3 regions of the Terrabacter sp. GCM10028922 genome follow, and region 3 is predicted to be linked to each of the others. Evidence: predicted binding sites of a transcription regulator. Region 3 holds the regulator's gene; each other region holds the start of a gene.
What was found. The regulator HrcA, encoded in region 3, represses chaperone genes, less so after heat shock. The targets are predictions, from matches to a motif close to TTNGCACTCGNNNNNNNCGAGTGCNAA.
Positions count from the first base shown of each region.

Region 1 (2,264 bases), on a different contig from region 3:
TCCGGCGACAGCTGGAGCGACGAGGCGATGTCGTCCGCGTTCCCCGGACTGCCGGGCGGTGACTGGGCGAGCACCTCGTCGGCCGACGGCTGGGGCGAGTCAACGTCATCGAGCACGTCCGTCGCCTCGCGCACCACAGCAGGCACCACGAGCAGCCAGCCGACGTCGACGGCCGTCGTCGAGCAGGCATCCGCCACGCCGACAAAGCTGCCGACGAGCAAGGCCCCGGCCCCCGCGCCGACCTCGACCACGACCACGACCTCGACGGCTGTCCCGGCACCGACCTCGACGTCGGCGCCGGACCCCACCTCGACGCACGACAACCCCAAGCCGAAGCCGACCTCGACGAAGAAGCCGACGCCGACGAGCTCGCCGACGTCCTCCGGCGACGACGGCGGGTGCGTCCTGCTCGTCATCTGCTGAGGCGGCGCACCCACCGGCTCGGGCGGGTGCCCATGGGAGCCTGAGCGCATGGACTGCGTCTTCTGCTCCATCGTCGCGGGCGAGATCCCAGCCGACGTCGTGCTCGACGAGCCGGACTTCCTCGGTTTCCTCGACCGGCGTCCGGTGTTCAAGGGGCACGTCCTGCTCGTCCCGCGGCCGCACGTCGACACGCTCCTCGACCTCCCGGGCGAGCTGCACGCGGGCCTGCTCGGCGCGGCTCGGCGGCTGGCCGCCGCCGCGGTCGATGGTCTGGGCGCCCAGGGCACGTTCGTCGCGATGAACAACGTCGTGAGCCAGTCGGTGCCGCACCTGCACGTCCACGTCGTGCCCCGTACGAAGGGTGACGGCCTGCGCGGCTTCTTCTGGCCGCGGACCAAGTACGCGTCGGAGGCGGAGTCCGCCGAGTACGCCGCCCGCCTCGCCGCCGCCCTCGAAGCGGTGGCACCGCGTCAGTGACCGCGGGCGCACCGCGTCGTCCGCGTGGCCAGTTGTTTGCACTCTCACCCCGAGAGTGCCAATAATGGCGTTAGCACTCTCCCCGTGGGAGTGACAGATATGGACCGAATGCCGAGGGGCTGGGTTCGCAGCGACGTGAGCTGAGGAGTCCGGTCCCGTCCGTCGCGGGCGGCACGCGGGCCACCACCAACGATTCGCGTGGGAGGAACCACCCGAATGGCCAAGACCATTGCGTTTGACGAAGAGGCGCGCCGCGGGCTCGAGCGAGGAATGAACATCCTCGCCGACGCCGTCCGTGTGACGCTCGGCCCGAAGGGCCGCAACGTCGTTCTGGAGAAGAAGTGGGGCGCCCCCACCATCACCAACGACGGTGTCTCGATCGCCAAGGAGATCGAGCTCGACGACCCGTACGAGAAGATCGGCGCGGAGCTCGTCAAGGAAGTTGCCAAGAAGACCGACGACGTCGCCGGTGACGGCACGACGACGGCCACCGTCCTCGCCCAGGCCATGGTGAAGGAAGGCCTGCGCAACGTGGCCGCCGGCGCCAACCCGATGGCCCTCAAGCGGGGCATCGAGAAGGCCGTCGACGCTGTCTCCGCCCGCCTGCTCGAGCAGGCCAAGGAGGTCACGACCAAGGAGCAGATCGCCTCGACCGCCAGCATCTCCGCGGCCGACGAGGAGATCGGCGCGCTCATCGCCGAGGCGATGGACAAGGTCGGCAAGGAAGGCGTCATCACCGTCGAGGACTCCAACACCATGGGTCTCGAGCTGGAGATGACCGAGGGTATGCGCTTCGACAAGGGCTACATCTCGGCGTACTTCGTCACCGACACCGAGCGCATGGAGGCCGTCCTCGACGACGCCTACGTGCTCGTCGCCAACTCCAAGATCGGCAACATCAAGGACCTCATCCCGCTCCTGGAGAAGGTCATGCAGTCGGGCAAGCCGCTGCTGATCATCGCCGAGGACATCGAGGGTGAGGCCCTCGCGACGCTCGTCGTGAACAAGATCAAGGGCACGTTCAAGTCCGTCGCCGTCAAGGCCCCGGGCTTCGGCGACCGCCGCAAGGCCATGCTCACCGACATCGCCATCCTCACCGGTGGCCAGGTCATCTCCGAGGAGGTCGGTCTCAAGCTCGAGAACGCCACCCTCGACCTGCTCGGCCGCGCTCGCAAGGTCGTCGTCACGAAGGACGAGACGACCATCGTCGAGGACGCCGAGGACCGTTCGCAGATCGAGGGCCGCATCGCCCAGATCAAGGCCGAGATCGAGAAGTCGGACTCCGACTACGACCGCGAGAAGCTCCAGGAGCGCCTCGCCAAGCTCGCCGGCGGCGTCGCCGTCATCAAGGCGGGCGCAGCCAC
Region 1 is NZ_JBHTFG010000017.1:24,125-26,388, forward strand. Features, by position in the region: gene ACFQU3_RS16710 (hypothetical protein) at 1-423, shown strand, start outside; gene ACFQU3_RS16715 (HIT family protein) at 472-900, shown strand; gene groL (chaperonin GroEL) at 1,117-2,264, shown strand, end outside.
Region 1: a site for HrcA is predicted at 936-962, ahead of groL (chaperonin GroEL). Genes of this name have one in related genera too.

Region 2 (2,264 bases), on a different contig from region 3:
CGGCACGGATCCGTGAGGGAACGAGGGGGAGAGCTTGGCGCCCGTTGCCGGAACGTCGTCGGCGAACGCGAGCACCTGCGACCACGAGGGTGAGATGGCGTCGAGCGAGAAGACGCGTCGGGTCCGGCCGCGGACGTCGGCGACACCGCTGACGCGCCTGGCCGGGTCGAGCCAGAGGCCGAGGTGGCGGCGGCCCTCGCCCTGGGGGAGGAGGACGTCCTCGGCGCGTGCGTGGGTCACCCGGGCCGACGGCCAGTGCCTGAGGTTGACCGCGGCGACGCGGGCCGTCGCCGCGTCGGCGTCCACGGCGTGCACCGTGAGGTCGAGGCCCGCGAACGCCATGGCGTCGGCCCCGAGCCCGCAGCCGAGGTCGTAGACGTCACGGACCCCGGCTGCGGCATACCGGTGGGCGTGGCGCGCCGCGATGGCCAGGCGGGTGGACTGCTCGAGCCCGTCGGCGGTGAAGAGCATCCCGGCGGCGAACTCGCCGAACTTCTCGACGCCGCGTGAGCGCAGCCGCGACTGGGTCATCGCGGCGGCCACGAGGTCGGCGTCGTAGCCGGCGTCGCGCAGACGGCCCTGGAGGGTGAGCGACGCATGCTCGTCGTACGGCGGGAGTGACCGGAGCAGCGCCCAGCCCTCGCCGTCCGAGAGGCGGTCGACCATGGCGGCGTCCATGGCCACATCCTGCCAGCGCGGCCGGGCACGCGACGCGCCGGATCTGGCACTCGACTTGACCGAGTGCTAACCGCAAACCTAGATTTCACCTTGTTGGCACTCTCGACCTGAAAGTGCCAGCACCCCTCCTCGAGGGCGGTCGACCCCCGCGACGGCGGCCAGCCTCGATGAGCCCACAGTCCGTAGTCAGTTTCCGACTGTCCCGAAGGGAAGGTCACCACCGTGTCGGTTTCCATCAAGCCGCTCGAAGACCGCATTGTCGTCAAGTCCCTCGAGGCCGAGCAGACCACCGCGTCCGGCCTCGTCATCCCGGACACGGCCAAGGAGAAGCCCCAGGAGGGCGAGGTCCTCGCTGTCGGCCCCGGCCGCTTCAACGACACCGGCACCGAGCGCGTCCCGCTCGACGTCAAGGTCGGCGACAAGGTCATCTACAGCAAGTACGGCGGCACCGAGGTGAAGTACGGCGGCGAGGAGTACCTCATCCTCTCCGCACGTGACGTGCTCGCCGTCGTCGGCTGACGTCGTCACGCCGCATGCCGTGAACGCACCCCGGTGAGCATCCCGAACCATTAGGCCGGGGTCTCCCCGGGGTGCGTCCCGTTTGACCGGGTCCCGCCCGGAATCCCAAGAACCACAAAGCAACCCGAGCCAAAAAGGAACACCATGGCCAAGCAGCTGGAGTTCAACGACTCCGCCCGCAAGTCGCTCGAGCGCGGCGTCGACGCGCTCGCCAACGCCGTCAAGGTGACGCTCGGCCCGAAGGGCCGCAACGTCGTCATCGACAAGAAGTGGGGCGCCCCCACGATCACGAACGACGGCGTGACCATCGCCCGTGAGATCGAGCTCGAGGACGCCTACGAGAACCTCGGCGCCCAGCTCGCCAAGGAGGTCGCGACCAAGACCAACGACATCGCCGGCGACGGCACGACGACCGCGACCGTCCTCGCCCAGGCCATGGTCAGGGAGGGCCTGCGCAACGTCGCTGCGGGCGCCGCCCCCGCCGCGCTCAAGCGCGGCATGGACAAGGCCGTCACCGCGGTCAACGACCGCCTCCTCGAGAACGCCCGCGAGGTCGACGGCAAGGACGAGATCGCCTCCGTCGCCACGCTCTCCGCCCAGGACGCCACGCTCGGTGGCCTCATCGGCGAGGCGTTCGACAAGGTCGGCAAGGACGGCGTCATCACCGTCGAGGAGTCCTCGACGACTGCGACCGAGCTCGAGTTCACCGAGGGCATGCAGTTCGACAAGGGCTACCTCTCGGCGTACTTCGTGACCGACACCGAGCGCATGGAGACCGTCCTCGAGGACGCCTACGTGCTCATCAACCAGGGCAAGATCTCCTCGGTCGCCGAGGTGCTCCCGATCCTCGAGAAGGTCGTGCAGTCGGGCAAGCCGCTGCTCATCATCGCCGAGGACGTCGACGGCGAGGCCCTCTCGACGCTCGTCGTCAACAAGATCCGCGGCACGTTCAACGTCGCGGCCGTCAAGGCCCCGGGCTTCGGCGACCGCCGCAAGGCCATGCTCCAGGACCTCGCCATCCTCACCGGTGGCCAGGTCATCGCACCCGAGGTCGGGCTCAGCCTCGA
Region 2 is NZ_JBHTFG010000005.1:107,165-109,428, forward strand. Features, by position in the region: gene ACFQU3_RS04830 (class I SAM-dependent methyltransferase) at 1-678, opposite strand, end outside; gene groES (co-chaperone GroES) at 901-1,197, shown strand; gene groL (chaperonin GroEL) at 1,342-2,264, shown strand, end outside.
Region 2: a site for HrcA is predicted at 722-748, ahead of groES (co-chaperone GroES). Genes of this name have one in related genera too.

Region 3 (2,264 bases):
TGACGACCGGTGCCCGGTTCGGCGCCGTCGCCGCCGCAACGGGTGCAGCCGACCGCCGTCTCGAGGTTCAGCTCCTCCTCCGAGCCGAAGACGGCCTTCGAGAGGTCGAGGTCGAGGCGCACGAGAGCGTCCTGGCCGCGCTGGACCCGGGGGCGCGGGCCGCGCGTGCCGGCGGCAGAACCGGCGCCGAAGAACGCGTCCATCACGTCGCTGAACGAGAAGCCCTGGCCCGCACCGAAGCCCGCGCCGCCGGTGGCGAACGGGTCGGCGCCCATGTCGAAGGACTGACGCTTCTGCGGGTCGGACAGCACGTCGTAGGCCTGCGACACCCGCTTGAACTCGTCCTCGGCCTCGGCGCCGGAGTTGACGTCCGGGTGCAGCTTGCGGGCGAGTCGACGGTAGGCCTTCTTGATGTCCTCCTGGCTCGCGTCGCGCGAGACGCCGAGGACGGCGTAGTAGTCGTTCAAGCTCGGGTTCCTTTGGTACGTGGTGCGTTCGGTTCCGGCGCGACGATGCACCGGTCGGGCTGGCCGGGTCGGGTCTGGGTCAGGTGGCCTGGTTCTCGTCGAGGATCTCGGACACGTAGCGCGCGACCGCCCGGACCGAGGCCATGGTCGTGGGGTAGTCCATGCGGGTCGGGCCCAGCACCCCGAGGCTCGCGACGCGCTCGGCGCCCGAGCCGTAGCCCATCGAGACGAGCGACGTCGTCTGCAGGCCGGTGACGGGGTTCTCCGAGCCGATGCGGACCGACACGAGGTCGGGATCGTCGCCGAGCTGGCCGAGGAGGCGCAGCAGGGTGACGTGCTCTTCGAGGGCCTCGAGGATCGGACCGATCGTGCGTGGGAAGTCGGTGCCGGCGCGGGCCAGGTTGGCCTGACCGGCGAGGACTACACGCTCCTCGCGCTCCTCGACGAGGGCGTCGCCGAGCGCGGAGATCACGGCCGTCAACCCCGCACGCTCGGCGTCATCGGCCTCGTCGACGAGCCGACGCAGCTGCGTGGCCGCGACGGTGAAGGGCAGGCCTGCCGCGACGTCGTTGATGCGGGTGCGCATCGACGAGACGAGCGCCTCCCCCTCGGCGTCGAGGAGCGAACGGCCGATGTCGACGACCCGCTGCTCGACCCGGCCGGTGTTGACGATGAGCACGACCATGAGGTGCGAGGCACCCAGCGGGACGAGCTCGATGTGCCGCACCGTCGAGCGGGTCAGCGAGGGGTACTGCACGACCGCGACCTGGCGGGTCAGGCTCGCGAGCAGCCGGACCGTGCGGTCGACGACGTCGTCGAGGTCGACCGCCCCCTCGAGGAACTGGCTGATCGCGCGCCGCTCCCCCGGGCCGAGGGGCTTGACGGCGCTGAGCCGGTCGACGAAGACGCGGTAGCCGGCGTCGGTGGGCACGCGCCCGGCCGACGTGTGCGGCGCATGGATCAGACCCTCCTCCTCGAGCAGGGCCATGTCGTTGCGCACGGTCGCGGCGCTCACCCCGAGGTGGTGGCGCTCGACGAGGGCCTTGCTGCCGACCGGCTCGGAGGTCTGGACGTAGTCCTGCACGATCGCGCGCAGCACCATCAGCCTGCGGTCCTCGCTCATCGCGTCCCTCCTCGCGTCTCTGGCACTCTCCGTTGACGAGTGCCAAGTCTACGTCGTGGGCGGCCGATCTCCGATTTCATCCAACCGTATGCCGGGACGGCCAGGACGCGCCCGGGTCGAGGCGCTCCACTCGACCCGGGGTCGCGGGTGAAAGTGCCCACTCGACGGTTGAGGGGGCGCGTGCACCCGCGTGGCGGCTGCGCGAGTGGCATCCACACGGCATACCCTCCCGTGGTGCCTCCCATCGACCGCTACGGATCCGACGTGCTGAGCGGGGACTGGCGCGCGCCGAAGCGCGGCCGGTCGGTCCCGACCCCCGCCGAGCGCGACCTCGTCGTCGAGGAGGTCGAGACCGGCTGGGTCGGCGCCGTCGTACGCGTCGAGAAGGCGGGCGGCATGCACGTCGTCCACCTCGAGGACCGACGGGGTCGCACCAAGGCGTTCCCGCTCGGGCCGGGCTTCCTCGTCGACGGTGCACCGGTGACCCTCACCCCGCCCACCGCCGCGGCGACAGCGGCCCTCGCCGACGCCCGCCGTGCGGCGTCCCGTACCGCCAGCGGCTCCGTCGCCGTGCAGGGTGCACGAGCGAAGGTCGCGAGCGGCTCACGCATCTATGTCGAGGGCCGACACGACGCCGAGCTCGTCGAGAAGGTCTGGGGTGACGACCTGCGCGT
Region 3 is NZ_JBHTFG010000002.1:116,232-118,495, reverse strand. Features, by position in the region: gene dnaJ (molecular chaperone DnaJ) at 1-467, opposite strand, end outside; gene hrcA (heat-inducible transcriptional repressor HrcA) at 547-1,590, opposite strand; gene ACFQU3_RS01930 (DUF3097 domain-containing protein) at 1,825-2,264, shown strand, end outside.